4 regions of the Streptomyces lancefieldiae genome follow, and region 3 is predicted to be linked to each of the others. Evidence: riboswitches for the same ligand, from Rfam matches in the RefSeq annotation. Region 3 holds a riboswitch; each other region holds the start of a gene.
The links. Region 3 has a riboswitch for cyclic di-AMP ahead of RM812_RS19175 (M23 family metallopeptidase). Riboswitches for the same ligand answer to the same signal wherever they lie in the genome.

Region 1 (5,377 bases), on a different contig from region 3:
CAGTCTCTCCTGCTCGTGCGGGGTCAGTTGCACTTACCACCTCACAGGGCGTCACGCCAGGACCCGACGGTCCGGCTGCCGCGGCCACCGCGACGGCTATAGATGTAACACACATGAATGCACGGGAAACGCACACACCGGTGTTCAAAACCGCAGGTGGATCGGGTGGAGAGTAGGGTTGCAGTGTTTCCGCCACGTCACTCGGATTTGACCGACTGATTACCGATGTCGCCGGATGCCTCTCGCATGCTCAGCAGCCCCCGCATGCCCGCCCGCAGGGCCTCGTGCGGGAAGCCGCCGAACAACGCGTACTGGGCGCCGAGCCCCTGGGCCGTGGCCATCAGTGTGCGGACCACGGCGTCCGGGTCGACGTCGTCGCGCATCATGCCCGTCTCCTGATAGCGCGCCACCACCTTCACCCAGGCCGCCCTGACCTTGCCGAAGCCCTCGCTCAGGGTGGCCGACAGCTGTTCGTTGCGCAGCGTCTCGGCCCAGACCTGGATCATGAGCCTCGGGAACAGCCACTCACCGTCCTCCCCCACGGCCGACCGTCCCTGCGTCATGTGGGTCAGGGTCCGGACGATGAGCTCGTCGGGCATGGGCGGCGGGCTCTCCAGCGCGGCCCGCTCGTACATGTCCCGCACCGTGCCCAGCACCTCGGTGACGATCGCCTCGATCAACTCCTCCTTGCCGCTGAAGTAGCGGTAGACGGCGCCCGCCGACAGGTCGACCTCCTTCAGGACGTCCTGCATCGACGTGGCGTGGAAGCCGTTGCGGGCGAAGCAGCGCGCGGCGCCGTCGAGGATCTGCCGACGGCGGGCGTCGAGGTGTGCCTGGGATACGCGGGCCATGGAGCCAACCTAAAACGAACATTCCTTCTTGACAAGGAACCCGGATCGCCGCACGGTGGAGCGGGAAGTAAAACGAACGAATCTTCTTTTTACAAGGAGCGCCCATGTCGTCCCCGTCGCACGGCCGCCGCATGGCCGCCATCGTCGTCCTGGTCCCCGTGATGGTGGCGCTGGCCCTCTGGGCCTTCGCCTGGCCCGCCGCCCGCACGGCACCCCGCGATCTGCCGCTCGGTGTGGCGGGGCCGACGGCCGCGGTCGCGCAGATGGAGCAGCGACTCACCCAGAAGGAGGGCGCCTTCGAGATCCACCGCTACGCCGACGAGGCCGCCGCCCGCGACGCGCTCCAGGAGCGGACGGTGTACGGCGCGGTGGTCGTGACCGACGGGGGCCCGAAACTGCTCACGGCGTCCGCGGCCGGCCCCGCCGTGGCCCAACTGCTGCAGCAGGCGGTGAGCGCACAGGCGTCCGCCACCGGGGCCTCCGTCCAGGTCGTCGACGTGGTGCCCGCCCCCGAGGCGGACCCGCGCGGCGCCGCCGTGAGCGCGAGCGTGCTGCCGCTCGCGCTGGCCGGAGTCGCGGCCGGTGCGACGGTGACCCTGCTGGGGCTGCGCGGCCTGCGCGCGGTGGGCACACTGGTCGGCGCCGCCGCACTGACCGGCCTGGTGGCGACGGCGATCACGCACAGCTGGCTCGGGGTGGTCACCGGCGACTGGTGGGCCGTGGCCGGGGTCCTCGGGCTGTCGACGCTGGCCGTGGCCGCGGGCCCGGCCGGGCTCGGGGCGCTGCTCGGGCGGCCGGGTATCGGCCTGGGCGCGTTGCTGGTGGTGCTGCTGGGCAACGCGTTCTCGGGAGTGGCCTCCGCCCCGGAGATGCTGCCCCGGCCGGCCGGGGCGATCGGCCAGTGGCTGCCGCCGGGGGCGGGCGGTTCACTGCTGCGCTCGGTCTCCTTCTTCGACGGCGCCGCGGCCACGGGACCCGTGTTCACGCTGACGTGGTGGGTCGTACTGGGTCTGGGTGCGGTCCTGCTCGGCGGCACACTGCGCCGGCGCGCGCACAGCGAGGCGCCCGTCTCCGACCGGGCCCCGGCGCCGGCCCGGTCGGTCTGAGGGCCGCGCCCGGGGTGACCAGGGTGTGCTGCTGCCCGGCGCAGGCCGGTCCCTCCGCCGCGGGGCCGCCGGCGGCGGGCACCCCGGGCCGGCGCGCCGTACTGCCGGGGCGTCCGGGTGACGCCCAGTCAACCTCCGTTCACCGGCCCGAAGGAGGGGAAGGCAAGTGATCCGGCCCTCCACGCCGACGCGTTCGCCCACATCCGCGCCCGCCTGGAGCGGATCCCCGTACGGCACACGGGCCGCACTCCCGAGCGGGTGAACACCGACATCGAGCGGGCAGCGAACCTGGACGCGCACCAGGCCCCGGAGCACGGCCCGGTGGACCGGACGGCGCCCGGCCGCAGGGCCACGCTCCCGACGTCCGGCGTTGAGGTGAGCCGCCGACGCTGCCACCGGAACCGCCGCCGCTGCCCGCCCCGACCCGCGCGGAGGCCGACCTGATCGACCTGTACCTGGGCTTCGGGTGCTCGAGCGGGGAACGGCGGACCGCGCGTCAGGCTTCCGCCGTTTCCGGCGGTTCAGGCGGCAGGGGCCCGAAACGGACCAAACGGCGTACCCCCTTTCGGCGTAGGAACACCCCCGATTTCCGACCGGCCGAAGTTGCGCACCGTGTCCTCCCGGTCAGCGGAACAAGTCGTTGCGCCGCAGGTCCCCGGTTCGTCGACGCACTCGGCGGTGGCTCGAACCCGGATGCGCCCACCCGAACGGATGAACGGCGAGTAACAACACAAAGTGCACGTCCCGTTGGGAATTTCCCACCGGAGGAGACAAGATCCGTGACTGACGACAAGCCCCCGCCGCAGCGGCGGGGCGGTCCGGGCGGACGCCGAGTCCTGCCGCCGCCCGGACGACCGGTCGACAGGAGTGGATCGGCAGGAGTGGAGGACCCGAGCACGACGGGCCGCCGGAACGGTGATCTCCGCGAGAGGCGCCGGGCCGAGCAGCCCTTGGGGTGAAGCCGCACTCGTGCGGCCGGGCAACTTCGCCAGCCCGAATCCGACAGGTCACCCTTCACAGGCGGCTGACGAAGGGTTGCGCATGTCCACGCTCAATCGTGTCCCGTCCCTGATGGCCCGCGCGGGCACGGCCTCAGCTCTCACCCTCGCCGCCATGGGCGGATCCGTCGTGGTCCCCGGTGCCGCCTCCGAAGCAGCGGCGGCGACCCATGCGACCAAGGCCCTCAAGATCGCGGCCTCCAAGAAAGGTTCCCCGTACATGTGGGGTGCCACCGGTCCACGCAGGTTCGACTGCTCGGGCCTGACGCTGTACTCGTTCAAGAAGGCCGGCAAGAAGCTGCCGCGCACCGCGGCCCAGCAGTACAACAAGACGCGTCATGTCTCCGCCAAGAATCGCAAGTCCGGGGACCTGGTGTTCTTCCACTCGGGCAGCAGCGTCTACCACGTCGGCATCTACGCCGGGAAGGGCAGGATCTGGCACGCCCCGAAGACCGGGGCCGTGGTACGCCTGGAGAAGATCTGGACCAGCAGCGTCTGGTACGGCCGGGTCAAGTAGCGGGCCCGGGCAGGTGACGGTGCCCTGACCCGTCGTCACCTGCCCGTGTGCCGCCGAGGCGCCTCACGGCTGAGGCTCCTGGCCGCCCACGACCTGTCCCGCGGCCGTGACCGGTTCGGGGGTCACCGGTCCGCCCAGGGGTGTCCAGGGCAGTTCGATGGAGACGGTCTTGCCGCCCTCACGCGTGGGCCGGACTCTCAGCTTGCCGCCGCACTCCGCGGTCAGCCAGCGGATGATCACCATGCCCCGGCCGTTGTCCTGCTGGACGGCGGCGGGCAGGCGCTTGGGGAAGCGGGGATGGCTGTCGGTGACGCCGATGCGCAGCCGTGACCGACGGTCGAGCCCGAGGTCCACCGTGAAGGTGGGGGACTGTCCGAGCGTGTGCTGGACCGCGTTGGTCGCAAGCTCGGAGACGATGAGCCGGACGGTGTCGGACACCTCGGTGTCCGCCGGCAGGCCCCACTCCGCCAGCGTGCCGACCACATAGGTGCGCGCGGCGGCCACCGAGGCGGGATCGCTCGGCAGAGTGACGGATGCTTCCAGATGGTCTGCCATGGAGACGTCGTCCCTTTCCCCCGGGACCGCGGTCCGACACGGAGCGGATGGTTCGAGTACGGTCCCGGACTGGTGCTTCGCCGCCAGACTGCCACCCCAGGGCGGTGAAGGACGGCGATCCCCCAAGATATGCATATATCTGTCGCTCGAAGCGGTGAACTCTGCGACGGCAGAGCGTATTCGGGCGGACCATAGGGAGTAAGGGAGTGGCCCATGCAGCACGGTCCCGTGGTGCGTCGCCGGAAGCTGGGCGCCGAACTGCGCGCCCTGCGCACGTCGGCGGGGATCACCAGCGGTGAGGCGGCCCGACTGGTGGGCTGGCACCAGTCGAAAGTCAGCCGGATCGAGACCGGGACCAGCGGCGCGAAACCGGCCGATGTGCGGTTACTGCTGGACGCCTTCGGGGTGGACGACGCCCAGTTGCGCGAGTTACTGGTGATGCTGGCAGGCTCCGACGACACGGGCGGCCGCAACCACTGGTGGCACGCCTATCGAGGGGTGCTGCCGCCGACGTACCGGGACTTCATCAGCCTGGAGTCCCAGGCGAGCGCGATGCGCACGCTGGAGACCACGGTGGTCCCCGGCCTGCTGCAGACGCCGGAGTACGCCCGCGCGGTGACCCGCGCCGCGGTGGACGGGTTGCCCGAGAAGCGGCTGGACACGCTGGTGGAGGTCCGGCTCGCCCGGCAGGACGTGCTGCGGGCGCAGCGGCCCCTGGAACTGAGCGCGGTCCTGGACGAGGCGGTACTGCGCCGGGAGGTGGGCGGGCCCGGGGTGATGTCCCGTCAGCTGGCGCGCCTGGTCGAGGCCGCGTCTCTCCCCCATGTCCGGCTCCAGGTACTGCCGTTCGCCGCCGGGGCGCACATCGGTGTCACCGGCCCTTTCGTAATCTTCTCTTTTTCGCGCACTTCTGATCTGGACGTGGTTGTTCTCGACCACTTGACGAGTAGCCTGCATCTCGAACGGAAAGAAGACCTGGAGGCCTACACCGAGGCCTTCGATGCCCTTTTGACCCATGCCCTTTCGCCCGAGGACTCGTTGGACTTCATCGCCGCGACCGCGGCAGGCGCGTAAGGAGGCACCATGTCAGGCACCAATTCAGGCTCCGTGTCGGAACTTCCCCGGACCATCCGGGCCAGTACCGAACTGCCCGGGGTGCGGTGGCTGCGCAGCAGCTACAGCACCGGAGCGAACAACTGTGTGGAGGCGGCCCGCCCGTCGGCCGGCCCCTGGGCCGGACTGCTCGCCGTGCGCGACTCCAAGGACCCGGCCGGACCCGCGCTGCTCTTCTCCCCCGAGAGCTGGGCGTCGTTCACGGCCGGGATCCACGGCCGCTGACGCCGACGGGGC
Region 2 (5,377 bases), on a different contig from region 3:
TCCCCGTCCCGCCTTCAGGCCACCGCGTCGATGCGCGACTTGATGTCGTCCGGCGACAGCGTCCCCTTGGCGGTCACGTGGTCTCCCGAGGACTCTCCGCGCAGCCGGCGTCCGATCCACGGCACCAGGTACTCGCGTGCCCAGTGCACGTCGTCCCGCCGGACGTCGAGGGTGCCGCGGGGCGGCAGCGGCGGCCAGGGCTGGTCCGGGTCGGCCGGGATGCTGAGGCCGAGGACCTGGCCCGCGCGCAGCGCCACACGTGTGTGGCCCTCCGCCGAGAGGTGCAGCCGGTCCGCGTCCCACGCCCTGCGGTCCTGGACGCTCCGGAGCGACCAGAGGTCGAGCACCGGGCAGCCGTAGCGGTCGGCGACGGCGCGCACGTGTCCGTTGTACGTGGCGATCTTGCCGCGCAGATGCTTGAGGACGGGCACCTTGCGGGTGTCGAACCCGGTCGTCACCAGGACGGTGCCGGCCGCGGCGGTCAGCGCGGACACCGCCCGTTCGAACCGCTCGGCCACCTCGTCGGGGTCGGTGCCGGGCCGGATGATGTCGTTGCCGCCCGCACAGAACGAGACCAGGTCCGGTGCGAGTTCGACGGCCCGCGGGACCTGCTCCGCCACGATCTGGTCGAGCAGCCTGCCGCGCACGGCGAGGTTCGTGTACGTGAAGTCGCCCTCGGGGCGCCGGTCCGCGAGCAGGACGGCGAACCGGTCGGCCCAGCCGACGAACGCCCCGTCGGGGCCGGGGTCGCCGACGCCCTCGGTGAAGCTGTCCCCCACCGCCACGTACGACCCGATCACTGCTCTGCTGTCACTCTTCGAATCGTCTGCCACATCGGCCCATGATTCACCGTGGAATGTGACCTACGCGACCGTAGGAAGGGGTTGACGGGCGGTGAGAAAAACCACGCCTAAAGTGTTCGTCAATTCCGGAATACGCGGAAGACCGACGACAGGCCGAAGACGGACCGTAGGCCGAAGGCCGGACCCGGGGATCGGGGTCCGGCCTTCGGTGGCGCGGAGGCCGCGCCGAAACCGGCGTCAGACCGAGACGCCGTGCGAGCGCAAGTAGGACAGCGGGTCCACGTCCGAGCCGTAGTCCGGCGTGGTGCGGATCTCGAAGTGCAGGTGCGGGCCGGTCACGTTGCCGGTGGCGCCCGAGAGGCCGACCTGCTGGCCCGCCGTCACCGACTGGCCGGCGGAGACGGAGAGCGAGGACAGGTGGGCGTACTGGGCGTAGTGGCCGTCGGCGAGCTTGATGACGACCTGGTTGCCGTACGCGCCGCCCCAGCCGGCGGAGACGACCGTGCCCGCGCCGACGGCCTTGAGCGAGGTGCCGGTCGGGACGACGAAGTCCGTGCCGGTGTGGTAGCCGCTGGACCACATGCTGCCCGACTGGTGGTACGGCGTACCGACGCTGCCGCCGGCGACGGGGGAGGTGTAACCGTTCGACGACTTCTCCGGCTCGGTGCTGTCCGACGCGGCGCTCTTCGGCGCGGTGCTCTTCGGCGCCGCGGGCTTCTCGGCGGACTCGTCCGCGGCCTTCTGGCCGATCGACAGCTCGAGGCCCGGGTGGATCAACGCCGGGTCGGAGCCGATGACCTGGCGGTTGTCCGAGTAGAGCTTCTTCCAGCCGCCGTCGACGTGCTGCTCGTCAGCGATCTTCGACAGGTAGTCACCGCTCCGCACGGTGTACGTCGTCGCGCCCGAGTTCTTCCCGGCGCTGTTCCCGGCGGCCTGCTCGGCCGTCGTCGGGAGGGACTGCGCGGCCTGCTCGGAGACGGACTGCGCGGGAGCGGCCTGGGCACCGGCGGCACCCATCAGCGGGAGGGCGAGCGCGGCGCCACCGGTTCCGGCGACGGCGAGGGTTCGGGTGAGGCGCATGGCCCTGGTACGGCGGTGCTTACCCTTCGCGGGCATGGCGGATTCCTCTCCGGCGCCTGCGAGGTGAGCTGTCGGGTGCGGGCTGGAGATGCCCGGCCGCGCCGAAGCGCGGCTTTACCCCGAGCCGTTCCGGGAACCGGAACAGGCAGTGGTACCTGTGGGTCCCCCGCTCCTGCCGGGTACGGGTGATGGATGAGTGGGGCTCCGGTCGGCGGCAGGATTAGGCGTCCGTCCGGATCGGTGGTGAACGTAAGGGACCAGGACTCCCAGGGACAAGCGTGACTTTCCTGGGGCGGGACTTTCATGTGATCCATTGCGGGAATCGCCGGTCACACTCCGTCGATTTCACATGCGGCCCTTCACGTAAACGGCCTTGAAAACCGCCAGAATTACGTGAGCATGACGAACAACGCACCGTCACGGATATGACGCTGCTCACCCGAGACCGCCCCAGCCTCTTTTATTCCAGAGCGAGTTGGAAGGAAGGCGTCAATTTCGGACAGAAGAGCCAAAAGAGTCAGAAGGCTCAGATGCGGCGCAGCCGGATGACCGTGGCGTCGAGGTCCCCACGCAGAGCGAGGCACACACCGTGGTGCAGCGGGACCGCCCCTCGATGCACTTCACCCGTTTCACGGCATGCGTACGGTGCTTCCGGGTCGAGCCCGCGCCACCTCGGCGCGGGTACGGGCTCGCCGTGGTGCTGGGCCTGCAGCCGGGCGAGGACGGCGGTCCCGTCGCCGAACACGTACTGCACGGCACTGAGCCCGCCCCGCGGAGGCCGCAGCCGGTAGAGGTCGCCGCGCCGCACGAGGGGCCGGATCCCCTCGTGGAGAGCCACCGGTCCCGGGCCTCGGCCGGCTCCGCCTCGGTCCACTTCGTGAGGTCGCCGCCGATGCCGACCCCGGCCATCGCGCTGACGAACCGGAAGCGCAGGGAGCCGACCCGGCCGTTGCGCATGGCGTTGGGGGCTGTCGGTGACCCAGGCGGCCGTGACCCGCGCCGGGTGGATCCGACTGAGCCCTCCTGGACGGCGAGTCGGTCGAGCGGGTCGGTGTTGTCAGACGTCCACACCTGGTCCGTGCGGGCGAGCACCCCGAGGCGCCGGGAGCGCGATGCGCGGGCCCCAGTGGAGATGCACGAGCTCGTCGCGTCCGGTGAGGTGAAGGGCGTAGGCGCTGCCCGGTCCGGTGCGGAGCCAGGTGCGGCCGTCTTCGGAGATCTCCGGCATCAGGCCCCCACAAGGAAGAAACGGATGCGAACAGGTTCGCTCAGATACCAACATCGTTGCCACTGGTGCGGTCCTCCCGCAATGCCCTGTGGACAACTCATTGCCCCAGGCAAGAGATGCCGTATCGTCGAGTGGCGCCCGTCGTCGAGCAGCGCCGGCGGGGCGGAGTGGGAGGAGCCCCCGTGACGCAGCAGGTCCCGTCGACCGAGCCCGAGCTGGCCGGTGTGCGCAACTTCCGCGATCTGGGCGGACTGCCCACCGTGGACGGGCGGCGGGTGCGGCAGGGGGTGCTGTTCCGCAGCGGTCACCTGGCGCACGCCACCGGGGAGGACACGGCGTTCCTGGCCTCACTGGGCCTGCACACCGTCTTCGACTTCCGCAACGCGGCCGACCAGAAGCTCGAGGGTCCGGACGTCGAGCTTCCGGGCGTGCGCAACGTGAACCTGCCGCTGAGCGATCCGGCCGACGGCGCCGAGTTCTGGAAGATGGTCCGCGACGGCGACCTCGACCAGCTGCGCGAGATCCTGGCGGACGACAAGGGCGCCCAGCGGATGATCGGCTCCTACCGCACGATCATCAAGGAGCGCACGGCGGAGCACTCCCGGGTGCTGCACGCACTCGCCGAGGACAGCGTCCCCGCCCTGATGCACTGCGCGGCCGGCAAGGACCGCGCGGGCCTGTCGATCGCGATCACCCTGCTCGCCCTCGGCGTCGAACGCGAGGCCGTCGTCGAGGACTACCTGAAGTCGAACGCCGCCCACCGCCGCTACAAGGTGCACCGCAGCAGCTCCGCCGCCTCGGCGTACTCCCCCGAGGTCATGGAGCTGCTCAACCCGCTGTTCGACGCGCGCGCCGAGTATCTGACGGCGGCCTTCGAGACCGTGGAGGAGACCTGGGGCGGGGTCGACGCCTACCTGGAGAAGGGCCTGCGGGTCACTCCGGAGACCCGGGAGCGGCTGCGCGAGCGGATGCTGGACTGAGCCACGCGCCCGGTCGGTCGCCGGCTACTTGGCCCCCACCTCGAACAGCAGGTACAGGAAGGCACCGAAGACGTGCCCGAGGGCGATGTAGATGAAGAGTCGTACCCACAGGGCACGCGGAAACTTGTCCTGAATGGCGCTCATGGCATCTCTCCGGGGGTCGGGCCGAGGCACAGCGCGGCCGTGGGGCTCTGCAACAGGGTGTGGACGAAGAGCAGCTCGACCCCGTCGGGGTCCCGTGCGGCGATCCGGTGCGGGGTCAGCGAGTCGAAGTGCGCGCTGTCCCCCTGCCCGAGCCGGTGCACCGTGTCCCCGAGGCGCAGCCGCAGCCGGCCCCTGAGGACATACAGCCACTCCTCACCGGGGTGCACCCGCACGATGTCGCCCTGGGAGCCGTGCGGCACATGGACGCGCAGGGCCTGCATCCCGCGGCCGGCCCCTCCCGCCTGCCAGTACGTCCAGCCGCCCGCCTCCGTCGGCTCCATGGCGTCGGCGCGCACGACGGCGTCCCGGTCGGCGGCCGTCTCGCCGAGCAGCTCCGAGACGGTCGTACCGTAGACACGGGCGAGGGAGAGCAGCATCGGCAGCGAGGGCTGGCGCTGCCCGGTCTCCAGCCGCGAGAGGTGGGCGGGCGACAGCCCGGCCGAGCGGGCCGCCACCTCCAGGGTGAGGGCGGCCCTGCGGCGCAGGGCGCGCAGCTGCGGCGCGACGACGGACACCGCGGCCGCCGCTCCGTCCGCCACGTCCGCCACGTCCGGCGACGGCGGCTCCGTCTCGTGCGAGGTCATGCCTCCATTCAGCCCGAGAATTACCCAGGAGGCAATTTTCTTGCCTCACAGGCAAACGCCGGAAGCGGAACCGCCGGCGGTCGGCGGCGTCAGCGGTTGGCCACCGCCTGCCTGACCAGGGTCTTGCCGAAGTCCCACATCAGGCCACCGCCGTTGTGCGCGTCGTCCATCACCTCGGTGAAGGCGTCGACGAACCGGTCCGCGTCCTGGGCGTCGATGATCAGCGGCGGGATGAGCTTGATCACCTCCAGGTGGTCGCCGGACACCTGGGTCAGGATCCGGTGCCGTTGCAGCAGCGGCACCACGACCATCTGCGCGAACAGCCCCTTGCGCGCGGCCTGCAGCATCGTCCAGCGGCTGCGCAGCTTCAGGGACCTGGGCCGGCCGAACTCGATCCCGATCATCAGCCCCCGGCCTCGGACGTCGGCCAGTAGCTCGTAGCGGTCCACCAGCTCACCCAGCCGGGACTTCAGCCGCCCTCCCACCGCCTCGGCGTTC
Region 3 (5,377 bases):
TGGCCGTCGACCAGGGGCACGCGCATCGAGAACGACTGGGCCATGCGCACCAGCGCGTCGTAGATCGACGCGTCGCCGTGCGGGTGGAGCTTGCCCATCACCTCGCCGACGACGCGCGCGCACTTGACGTAGCCGCGCTCGGGGCGCAGGCCCATCTCGTTCATCTGGTACACGATGCGGCGGTGCACCGGCTTGAGGCCGTCGCGGGCGTCCGGCAGGGCGCGGGAGTAGATGACCGAGTACGCGTACTCGAGGAAGGAGCCCTGCATCTCGTCGACGACGTCGATGTCGAGGATCTTCTCCTCGTACGAGTCGTCGGGCGGCGGGGTCTTCGTACTACGGCGGGCCATCGCTGCCGGCTCCTTGCTGAAGCGTGAACGGTGATCTGACGCGGTCCATTGTGGACCGCGGCACTGACAGCGACCGACCAGGACCCGTCACGGGCTGCCCGGCCGCCCGGGGCTGCCCGCAGCGTACGCCCTCGTGTCCGGCGGCTCGCCAACCCCTTTCTCGCTCTCGGCGTACGAGAGCCGGGAACTCCACCGGTGGCCCGCACGCTTGCATACAGTGGCAGGATCGGTGGGAATTCCGCAGTTCCGCCCAATGATTCCACTTAGGTTTCCGCGATCGAAGGGACGTACATGCCCATGGGTCACACGGCCACAGCCCAGGCAGGCTCCGGCGGCCTGACAGCGACCGAGCACCGCCTGGCCAACGGCCTGCGCGTGGTGCTCTCCGAGGACCACCTGACCCCGGTCGCGGCGGTGTGCCTCTGGTACGACGTCGGCTCCCGTCACGAAGTCAAGGGGCGTACCGGCCTGGCTCACCTTTTCGAGCACCTGATGTTCCAGGGCTCCGCCCAGGTCAAGGGCAACGGCCACTTCGAGCTGGTGCAGGGCGCCGGCGGCTCGCTCAACGGCACCACCAGCTTCGAGCGCACCAACTACTTCGAGACCATGCCCGCCCACCAGCTGGAGCTCGCCCTCTGGCTGGAGGCCGACCGCATGGGCTCGCTGCTGGCCGCCCTGGACGACGAGTCCATGGAGAACCAGCGGGACGTCGTCAAGAACGAACGCCGCCAGCGCTACGACAACGTGCCCTACGGCACGGCGTTCGAGAAGCTGACCGCCCTCGCCTACCCGGAGGGGCACCCGTACCACCACACGCCGATCGGCTCGATGGCCGACCTGGACGCGGCGACGCTGGAGGACGCGCGCGCGTTCTTCCGGACCTACTACGCGCCGAACAACGCGGTGCTGTCGGTCGTCGGCGACATCGACCCGGAGCAGACGCTCGCCTGGATCGAGAAGTACTTCGGCTCCATCCCCTCGCACGACGGCAAGCAGCCCCCGCGGGACGGTTCGCTGCCGGACGTCATGGGCGGGCAGCTGCGCGAGGTCGTCGAGGAGGAGGTCCCGGCCCGTGCCCTGATGGCGGCCTACCGCCTGCCGGAGGACGGCACGCGCGCGTGCGACGCGGCCGACCTGGCCCTCACCGTCCTGGGCGGCGGCGAGTCCTCCCGCCTGTACAACCGGCTGGTGCGGCGCGACCGCACGGCCGTGGCCGCCGGGTTCGGCCTGCTGCGGCTCGCCGGGGCGCCCTCCCTGGGGTGGCTGGACGTGAAGACGTCCGGTGACGTCGAGGTGCCGGTCATCGAGACCGCCATCGACGAGGAGCTCGCCCGGTTCGCCGAGGAGGGTCCCACGGCCGAGGAGATGGAGCGCGCCCAGGCCCAGTTGGAGCGCGAGTGGCTCGACCGCCTCGGCACGGTCGCCGGCCGCGCCGACGAACTGTGCCGGTACGCCGTCCTGTTCGGCGACCCGCAGCTCGCCCTCACCGCCGTGCAGCGGGTGCTCGAGGTGACGGCCGAGGAGGTCCAGGAGGTCGCCAAGGCCCGCCTGCGCCCCGACAACCGCGCGGTGCTCGTCTACGAGCCCACCGCCCCCGCCGACGAGACCGCCGCCGACGAGACCGACGCCACCGACGAGAACGAGGAGGCGGCCAAGTGACCGAGCTCGCCACCATGGAATTCCACGCGCAGCCGCAGGCCGGTGAACCCAAGCCGTGGGCGTTCCCGGCCCCCGAGCGCGGCAGTCTCGCCAACGGCCTCACCGTGCTGCGCTGCCACCGCCCCGGCCAGCAGGTCGTCGCCGTCGAAGTACTCCTCGACGCACCTCTGGACGCCGAGCCGACCGGTCTCGACGGCGTCGCCACGATCATGGCGCGCGCCTTCTCCGAGGGCACCGACAAGCATTCCGCGGAGGAGTTCGCCGCCGAGCTGGAGCGTTGCGGCGCCACCCTCGACGCGCACGCCGACCACCCCGGCGTCCGGCTGAGCCTGGAGGTGCCGGCCTCACGTCTCGCCAGGGCACTCGGCCTGCTCGCCGACGCCCTCAGGGCGCCCGCGTTCACGGACAGCGAAGTGGAACGGCTGGTCCGCAACCGCCTCGACGAGATCCCGCACGAGCTGGCCAACCCCTCCCGCCGCGCGGCCAAGGAGCTCTACAAGCAGCTGTTCCCGGCCGAGGCGCGCATGTCGCGCCCGCGCCAGGGCACCGAGGAGACGGTCGCGAGCATCGACTCGGGAGCCGTACGCGCCTTCTACGAGAAGCACGTCCGCCCCGCCACGGCCACCGCCGTGGTCGTCGGCGACCTCACCGGCGTCGACCTCGACGCGCTGCTCGGCGACACGCTGGGCGCGTGGACCGGCTCCGCCGCCGAGCCGCGCCCCGTGCCCCGGGTGACCGCCGACGACACCGCCCGGGTCGTCGTCGTGGACCGCCCCGGAGCGGTCCAGACGCAGCTGCTGATCGGGCGCACCGGCGCCGACCGGCACGACCGCGTGTGGCCCGCGCAGGTGCTCGGCACCTACTGCCTGGGCGGCACCCTCACCTCCCGCCTGGACCGCGTCCTGCGCGAGGAGAAGGGATACACCTACGGCGTACGGGCTTTCGGCCAGGTCCTGCGGTCCGCCCCCGACGGCACGGGCGCCGCCCTGCTCGCCATCAGCGGCTCCGTCGACACCCCCAACACCGGCCCCGCCCTGCAGGACCTGTGGACGGTGCTGCGCACGCTCGCCGAGGGCGGACTCACCGACGCCGAGCGCGACGTCGCGGTGCAGAACCTGGTCGGGGTGGCGCCGCTGAAGTACGAGACGGCGGCGGCCGTGGCGAGCACGCTGGCCGACCAGGTCGAGCAGCACCTGCCCGACGACTACCAGGCCACGCTCTACCGCCAACTCGCCGCCACCGGCACCGTGGAGGCCACGGCGGCGGTGGTGAACGCCTTCCCGGGGGACCGACTGCTGACGGTCCTCGTCGGTGACGCGGCGCAGATCAAGGAGCCCGTCGAAGCCCTCGGCATCGGCGAAGTGACCGTGGTGGCCGCCGAGTAGGGCACACGAGCGCGGCGGCCCTGGTGACGAATGCGTCACCAGGGCCGCCTTTTGTCCGAATTGAGGGAGTGGCTGCCTGTCTGCCCTGTGGCATGCGCTACAAAAAGCCTGTTGCGTTTGAGGATTGAAGGCAGCCGCGTTTAGCGTCGTCCGGGCTGTTCGTCAGGCAGTGCGCCGCACCCGCGGCACCGGACAGTCATCGCCGAGTCCCCGTACGGCGCGAGCCAGGGGAGCCGGGGACCCATCGCAGTCCCTGGGGTGAATCGGATGCCCGCGCGTGCAGCGAGGGGGTCCGTAGGAGACCTTCCTGCTCCGAACCCGTCAGCTAACCCGGTAGGCGAGAGGGAAGGAAAGGAACAGCCTCTACATGGCGTTCACGCGCGCCACCGGGAAGCACCGCCGTCCCAGCCGGGTGCACCGCACCACCGCCCGCGCGGCGGGTGTCGCGGCCCTCGCCACCACCGGCGTCGTCGGCACCCTCGCGGCTCCGGCGCTCGCCGCCGAGTCCGAGGCGGAGCAGAGCGGACTCACCCCGGTCGTCACCATCGGCGACTCCGTGGCCGACGAGATCGACGCCCAGGCCGCCGCGCAGAAGCAGGCAGCCCTGGACGCAGCCGCCCGAGAGGCGGCCGAGGAGGCCGCGCGCGAGCGGGCGGCCGAGGCGGCGAAGGAGGCGCGCGAGGCCAAGGAGCGCGCCGCGCGTGAGGCGGAGCGCGAGCGCCTCAACACCTTCGTGTCGCCGATCACCGCCTCCTACGTCTCCACCGCCTACCGGGCCGGCAGCTCCCTGTGGTCCTCCGGCAGTCACACCGGCATCGACTTCCACGCCTCCAGAGGCACCTCCGTGCACGCCGTCGGCGTCGGCACGGTCGTCGAGGCCGGCTGGGGCGGCGCGTACGGCAACCAGGTCGTGATCAAGATGCACGACGGCACCTACACCCAGTACGGCCACCTGTCGTCCATCGGCGTCTCGGTGGGCCAGTCGGTCGTCCCGGGCCAGCAGATCGGCCTCTCCGGCGCCACCGGCAACGTCACCGGACCGCACCTGCACTTCGAGGCCCGCACGAGCCCCGAGTACGGCTCGGACATGGACCCCGTCGCCTACCTCCGCTCCCACGGCGTGAACGTGTGACGACGGACGGTACGGCAACCGAAAGCCCCGGCTCCCCGAGCCGGGGCTTTCGGATTTCCGGGCGCGGTGCTGTCCAAAAAATATCCATGAAATCCGCCGCGCCGTCCGAATGCCAGCCCCATTGGCCTAGAGTCACGGAACACACGTCCATCGTCGACGTTTCACGGGGATTAAGACGGAGGTCGGTCATGCGTATTCCGGCGCACTCGGTGTGCACGGCGATCCGGGACGACATCGTCGCCGGCGTCCACGGGCGGGGCAGCCGGCTCACCGAGGAACTCCTCGCCCGCAACTACGGCGTCTCCCGCGTCCCCGTCCGCGAGGCGCTGCGTACGCTGGAGGCCGAGGGGTTCGTGGTGACCCGGCGGCACGCGGGCGCGTGCGTGGCGGAGCCGACCGCACAGGAGGCCGCCGACCTGCTGGAGACGCGTACGCTCCTGGAACCCCTCGGCGCCTCCCGGGCCGCCCGGCGCCGCACCGAGGCCCACCTGAAGGTACTGCGCGGGCTGGTCAGGCTGGGACAGGAACGCGCCAGGCGGGGCAGTGGCGAGGACCTGCGCTCACTGGGCGGCTGGTTCCACGAGACCCTCGCGCAGGCCGCCGGCAGCCCCTCCCTGACGGCGCTGCTGACCCAACTGCGCCACAAGATCGCCTGGATGTACGTCGTGGACGCGCCGACCGGACCGGTGGAGTACTGGGCGGAGCACGGCGCGATCGTGGACGCGGTGGCCCGGGGCGACGCCGAGCGCGCGCGGGCGCTCATGGCACTGCACACCGAGCGGTCCGCGCCGGCGCACCGCTTGCGGTTCGCCTCCGGCGGTGAGCAGCGGGCGGGGCGTGTGAGGAACTCG
Region 4 (5,377 bases), on a different contig from region 3:
CCCCGGCGAGTACTTGGCGAAGTCGAGGTCGTAGGCCGGGAACCAGCACGCCAGGACCGTCGCCGAGCGCAGCCCGAAGTGGGCGGCGACCGGTCGGCCGCCGGCGTAGAGCACGGACAGGGTGCCGGTGCACTCCGGCGCCCGGGTCTCGGCCAGCCGGGCGACGAGCCGGCTGATCCACTCCTGCGCGAACCGGTCCCGTCGGCCCGTCCTGCGGTACTGCGCCGACTTCCACTCCATGAGCGTGCGCAGCGCGGCCGGTTCGCGCTCGTCGAACACGAAGCGCACGTCCCCGACCTGGCGGCCGAGCCTGCGCTCCTTGGCGAGGGTGGTCTTCAGGAACTTCGGCGACTGGGCGCGCAGCACGCTCTCGTACGCCTCGTACCCCTTCTCCACGTCGATGACGTAGGCGGTGTGTTCCTCGGCGGCGTGCGGCACGAACAGCTCCTGCTCCGCCTCCAGGTTGTCGAAGGCGAAGCTCGACAGGGCGCAGGCCCGCAGGAGTTGGCGGGTGTCCGGGGTGAGTCCCGGGCGCAGCACCGCGCCCTGGCAGTCCGACACCCCGAGCCCGATCGCCCGGCCCTGGCCCAGTGGTCCGCGTTCGTGCGGCAGGAAACCGGCCGCCTCACCGCCGTCGTACAGCACCGCCACCCGCGCCCGCGGCCGTACCCGGCCCACGACGTCGGTGAACTCCGGTTCCATGAACGGGTTGCGCGGCGCCGTCGACCTGGCGCGCAGCTCGCGCCAGTGCTGCCGTTCCCCCTCGCCCAGCTCCTGTGGCCTGAGCACGCGTACACGTCCGCCGTTCAACCCGACCCCCCGATCAAGTCCCCCCTGGACAACAGGAAGGTACCCCCGGGGCCGCCCCGCAGGGTAGGTAGCGGCAGATGTTGTTGCCAATCGGTGCACAGGCCTTTAACCGGCTGTAGCCGATGATGTGACAGGTTTCGGACACGTTCGGGCTGTCCTCGCGCCGTCCTCGCGCCTTGTCGTACGTAGTCGTGCGTCCTCGTTCGGATGCGATCGCCGGTGAGTCGGACAGGTGCGGCGTCCGTATTCTCTGATCATGGACCGCACCGCGTATTCACTCGTCGCCACCGACCTCGACGGCACGCTGCTCCGCGGCGACGACACCGTCTCCGACCGGTCGCTGGCCGCGCTGGCGCGGGTGGGTGAGGCCGGTGCGCGGCATCTGGTGGTGACCGGGCGGCCGGCGCCCAGGGTGCGGGCCCTGCTCGACCGCCTCGGCTGCACGGGGCTCGCGGTGTGCGGACAGGGCGCGCAGGTGTACGACGCCGGCGCGCACCGGATGCTGTGGTCGGTCACCCTGGACCGGGAGCTGGCCGAGACCGCGCTCGGCAAGATCGAGGCGGAGGTGGGGCAGGTGTACGCCGCGGCCGACCAGGACGGCGTCGACGGCCTGACGCTCATCGAGCCGGGGTACCTGATGCCCCACCCGACGCTGCCGGCGGTGCGGGTCGAGCGGCGCGACGAGCTGTGGAGCGCGCCGATCAGCAAGGTGCTGCTGCGCCATCCCGATCTGTCCGACGACGAGTTGGCGGCGACGGCCCGCACGGTGGTCGGTTCCCTCGCGACGGTCACGATGTCGGGGCCGGGGACGGTGGAACTCCAGCCGTGCGGCATCACCAAGGCGACCGGTCTGGCGCTGGCCGCCGAGCACCTGGGCCTGTCCCGGCGCCGGACCATCGCCTTCGGGGACATGCCCAACGACATCCCCATGTTCCACTGGGCGGCCCACGGCGTCGCCATGGCCGGCGCCCACCCGGAACTCAAGGCGGTGGCCGACGAGGTCACCTTGACGAACGAGGACGACGGCGTGGCCGTCGTCCTCGAGCGTGTCTTCGCGATGTCCTAGTGCGGCTCAGTAGGCGCCGAAGACGTTGTCCATCGAGCCGTAACGGTCGGCCGCGTAGTTGCAGGCCGCGGTGATGTTGGCGACCGGGTCGTACGGGTCCCAGGAGGTGCCCTCCACGTGGTACGCCCGGAAGGTCGGGTCGATCACCTGGAGCAGGCCCTTGGACGGGGTGCCGTTGACGGCGTTGATGTCCCAGTTGTTGATGGCGAGCGGGTTGCCGGACGACTCCCGCATGATGTTGCGGTGGATGCCCTCGTACGACCCGGGGATGCCGTGCTGCGCCATGATGTCGAGCGACTCCCGGATCCAGCCGTCGAGGTTGTTCGGGTACGTCGTCGTCGCCGTGGTGGCGGTCGTGGCGGCGGCCGGGGTGGCCGCGGACGCGCCGGTGGCGCCGATGAGCGGCAGGGCGAGTACGGCGGCGCCGGTGCCGGCCAGGGCGAGCTTGCGGGCGAGGCGGGTGGTCCGGGCGTGACGGTTCTGACCGTTGGCAGACATGTTGAGTCCCTCTCCTTACGCCTGCGAGGTGAGCTGTCGGGTTCGGGCGGGGAGGTGCCCGGCCGCGCCCTGTCGGGCACGGCTTCACCCCGAGCCGCTCCGGTGGTGACCGGCGCGGCGACTTACCTGGGTCCCCCGCTCCTGCCTGCGAGTGTGTTGGTGGATGACTGTGCGTCCGGCGGTGGCAGGATTCGGCGTCCGCCCGACTGGCCGGGAACGTATGCGAGAGCACATGTCCGAAACAAGTGCAGGAATCACCCAACGTGCCTGTTGACCTTGTTCTGGGGCGTTTGGGGTGCTTGATCCTTTGCGGTTGCCAAGCCTCAACTGGCTTACGGGGCAAAGGGGAGACACGGTTCGCGGCGGGGTCGGCGACGGGTGGGGCGACGTGAGCCAACTCACGGGACCCGAGAAGAGTGGCAAATCGGGCATTAGGCCCAACTGGGCGTCAACCGGCTGCCGGTGGTGAGGGCGTCGGCAGCCGGCCGGCGGTCCGGCCCGGCCGACCGCTCCTCGTGTCTCGTGTCGCGCCCCTGCGGGTGTTCCCGCATGCTGTGCGGGCATCCGTTCGAGAGGGGGAGGGGGGTGTGTGTGCCGAGTGGGTGACGCTCCCGGAGTGCGGACCCCGGGGAGCGGTGATGGGATCTTCGGTGGCGGCTTCCGGCCACCGTGCCCCGTATCGAGACCCTCGAGTGATGTCGATCAATATCTGCTCATATCAGCTGATCAAAAACATAGCGCGCATGATCCGATACCGACCGGCCTGTAACGGTGGGCGCTAGCGGTGATCGAAACGTGACCGGATACGCTGGCTCGAGTGGTGGCAGCGACCTATCGACAAGCCAGGTAATCGCCAGTAGACACCAGCAGACAGGAGACCCCTCGTGACCGTCGTCGGGCCGTTCGGGCTGAGCGTGCGGGACCAGGCTCTGGAAGCCGATGTCCAGGCCGGATTGGTGGCTGTCGAGGAAGGGTTGCTTGAGGCAACCAAAAGCGAGGTTCCCTTCATCACCGAGGCCGCCCAGCACCTGGTACGTGCCGGAGGCAAGCGGTTCCGGCCACTGCTGGTGATGCTCGCGTCCCAGTTCGGCGACCCCTACGCCCCCGGGATCGTGCCCTCGGCCGTGGTCGTGGAGCTGACCCACCTCGCCACGCTGTACCACGACGACGTGATGGACGAGGCCGCCGTGCGGCGCGGGGTGCCCAGCGCGAACACCCGCTGGGGCAACTCGGTCGCGGTCCTCACCGGCGACTTCCTCTTCGCCCGCGCCTCCCAGATCCTCGCCGACCTCGGGCCCGAGGCGGTCCGGGTGCAGGCCCTCGCGTTCGAGCGGCTGGTCACCGGCCAGATCCTGGAGACGGCGGGCCCGCAGGACGGGCGCGACCCGGTCGACCACTACCTGGACGTGCTGGGCGGCAAGACGGGGTCGCTGGTGGCGGTCTCCTGCCGGTTCGGCGCGATGATGTCCGGCGCCGACGAGACGGTCGTGGACGTGCTGACCCAGTACGGCGAGCGCCTCGGCGTCGCCTTCCAGCTCGCGGACGACGTCCTGGACATCGCCTCCGACTCCCGCGAGTCGGGGAAGACACCCGGAACCGACCTGCGCGAGGGCATCCCGACCCTCCCGGTGCTGCGGCTGCGCGAGCGGGCGGCCCGGCTGGGGCTCGCCGAGGACATCGCCCTGTGCGAGCTGCTGGACTCCGACCTCAGTGACGACGCGCGGCACGCGGAGGCGCTGCGGCTGCTGCGCGCCCACCCCGCGCTGGAGCAGGCGCGGCGGGACACCGTGCGGTACGCCAAGGACGCCCGTGCGGCGCTGGCCCCGCTCAGGGAGTGCGAGGCCAAGGCCGCGCTGGTGGAGCTGTGCGACGCCGTGGTGCACCGGGCCGGCTGAGCGCCCGGCCGCCCGTGACCCGCGTCACGGGTTCCCCGTGCGAGCGCGTTTCCGGTGCCGTCCGGCGTGTCCACCGCCCTGTGCCGACCGGCGTGTCCCGCCGCCGGTGCGGCCGGCATGGCCCACTGCCCGGTGTGGATCGGCGCGTGTCCCACTGCCCGGTGCGGCGGGCGTATCCCGCTACCCGGTGCGGCCGGCGTGTCCGGCCGCCTGGTGGACGGCGTATTCCGCCGCCCGGTACCGGACGGTGTACCCCACCCCTACGGGCCGGGGGAGTCGCCGCCCCTTCGTGTCATCCCGCAGGAGTACACGGAGTTGAGCCCGGGGTCTGACGATTCCGCTCGGTCGATTTGGTCAGATGGTCACCACGGAACACACCAATCCTCACCGATTCGGGTGAGAATGGCGGCTCACGGGTGAACGAGTGCGAGGTCGCGAGACAGCCGCCGCCGACGACGGAGGTAGGGCACAGATGGCATCGATCGATTCCGACGACAACACGACCGCCGGAGCGGGCGAGGGCCTGCGGTCCGGACGGCGCAGGGCCGCGCGGTACGCCGTCCCGGTCGCGGTGATGGGAGTGGCGGCCGCGACGATCGGACTCGTCCCCGCGCTCGCCGACTCGGGGGACCCCGACCTGCCGAAGGTCACGGCGGAGCAGCTCATCGAGAAGATCGCCACGTCGGACGTCCAGCAGCTGTCCGGCACGGTCAAGATCAGCACGGACCTGGGCCTGCCGGACCTCGGCGGCCTGGAGAGCGGCCTGATGTCCGGAATGTCTGGCGGTCCGAGCTCGGACGGGGACAAGGACGGCTCGGCCGCCGACCCGTCGGCCAAGCTCACCGAGCTGGTGACCGGCACGCACACGCTGCGGGTCGCCGCCGACGGCCCCGACCGGCAGAAGCTGTCGCTGCTGGAGAACGCCGCCGAGTACAGCCTGATCCACGACGGCAAGGACGTCTGGGGCTACGACAGCAAGTCCAACGAGGTCTACCACTCCACCGCGTCCGGCAGCGCGGAGCAGCCGGAGAAGAAGGTGCCGGCCACCCCGAAGGACCTCACCGACCAGGCGCTCAAGGCGGTCGACGACACCACGTCCGTCACGGTC

Region 1: it holds a riboswitch for cyclic di-AMP, as region 3 does, so the genes downstream of both, RM812_RS11945 (C40 family peptidase) here and RM812_RS19175 (M23 family metallopeptidase) in region 3, are expected to answer to the same signal.
Region 2: it holds a riboswitch for cyclic di-AMP, as region 3 does, so the genes downstream of both, RM812_RS01640 (M23 family metallopeptidase) here and RM812_RS19175 (M23 family metallopeptidase) in region 3, are expected to answer to the same signal.
Region 4: it holds a riboswitch for cyclic di-AMP, as region 3 does, so the genes downstream of both, RM812_RS28770 (transglycosylase SLT domain-containing protein) here and RM812_RS19175 (M23 family metallopeptidase) in region 3, are expected to answer to the same signal.

The regions. Positions count from the first base shown of each region.
Region 1 covers NZ_JAVRFH010000009.1:167,170-172,546, forward strand. The annotation lists gene RM812_RS11925 (urease subunit gamma) at 1-33, opposite strand, end outside; gene RM812_RS11930 (TetR/AcrR family transcriptional regulator) at 198-851, opposite strand; gene RM812_RS11935 (ABC transporter permease) at 956-1,957, shown strand; gene RM812_RS11940 (ATP-dependent Clp protease proteolytic subunit) at 2,075-2,401, shown strand; cyclic di-AMP (ydaO/yuaA leader) riboswitch at 2,853-2,995, shown strand; gene RM812_RS11945 (C40 family peptidase) at 2,999-3,472, shown strand; gene RM812_RS11950 (ATP-binding protein) at 3,536-4,027, opposite strand; gene RM812_RS11955 (helix-turn-helix domain-containing protein) at 4,241-5,101, shown strand; gene RM812_RS11960 (DUF397 domain-containing protein) at 5,135-5,365, shown strand.
Region 2 covers NZ_JAVRFH010000001.1:307,685-313,061, reverse strand. The annotation lists gene RM812_RS01645 (SGNH/GDSL hydrolase family protein) at 15-800, opposite strand; gene RM812_RS01640 (M23 family metallopeptidase) at 1,041-1,919, opposite strand; cyclic di-AMP (ydaO/yuaA leader) riboswitch at 1,924-2,081, opposite strand; gene RM812_RS42990 (GH36 C-terminal domain-containing protein) at 2,410-2,721, opposite strand; partial or broken gene RM812_RS42985 (hypothetical protein) at 2,796-2,975, opposite strand; gene RM812_RS01630 (tyrosine-protein phosphatase) at 3,294-4,091, shown strand; gene RM812_RS01625 (DUF6126 family protein) at 4,116-4,235, opposite strand; gene RM812_RS01620 (helix-turn-helix domain-containing protein) at 4,232-4,879, opposite strand; gene RM812_RS01615 (aspartate aminotransferase family protein) at 4,969-5,377, opposite strand, start outside.
Region 3 covers NZ_JAVRFH010000018.1:28,526-33,902, reverse strand. The annotation lists gene RM812_RS19190 (DNA gyrase/topoisomerase IV subunit A) at 1-350, opposite strand, end outside; gene RM812_RS19185 (M16 family metallopeptidase) at 642-2,009, shown strand; gene RM812_RS19180 (M16 family metallopeptidase) at 2,006-3,394, shown strand; cyclic di-AMP (ydaO/yuaA leader) riboswitch at 3,585-3,749, shown strand; gene RM812_RS19175 (M23 family metallopeptidase) at 3,762-4,526, shown strand; gene RM812_RS19170 (GntR family transcriptional regulator) at 4,715-5,377, shown strand, end outside.
Region 4 covers NZ_JAVRFH010000037.1:9,745-15,121, reverse strand. The annotation lists gene RM812_RS28780 (GNAT family N-acetyltransferase) at 1-789, opposite strand, end outside; gene RM812_RS28775 (HAD family hydrolase) at 1,067-1,876, shown strand; gene RM812_RS28770 (transglycosylase SLT domain-containing protein) at 1,883-2,374, opposite strand; cyclic di-AMP (ydaO/yuaA leader) riboswitch at 2,379-2,546, opposite strand; gene RM812_RS28765 (polyprenyl synthetase family protein) at 3,259-4,269, shown strand; gene RM812_RS28760 (LolA family protein) at 4,742-5,377, shown strand, end outside.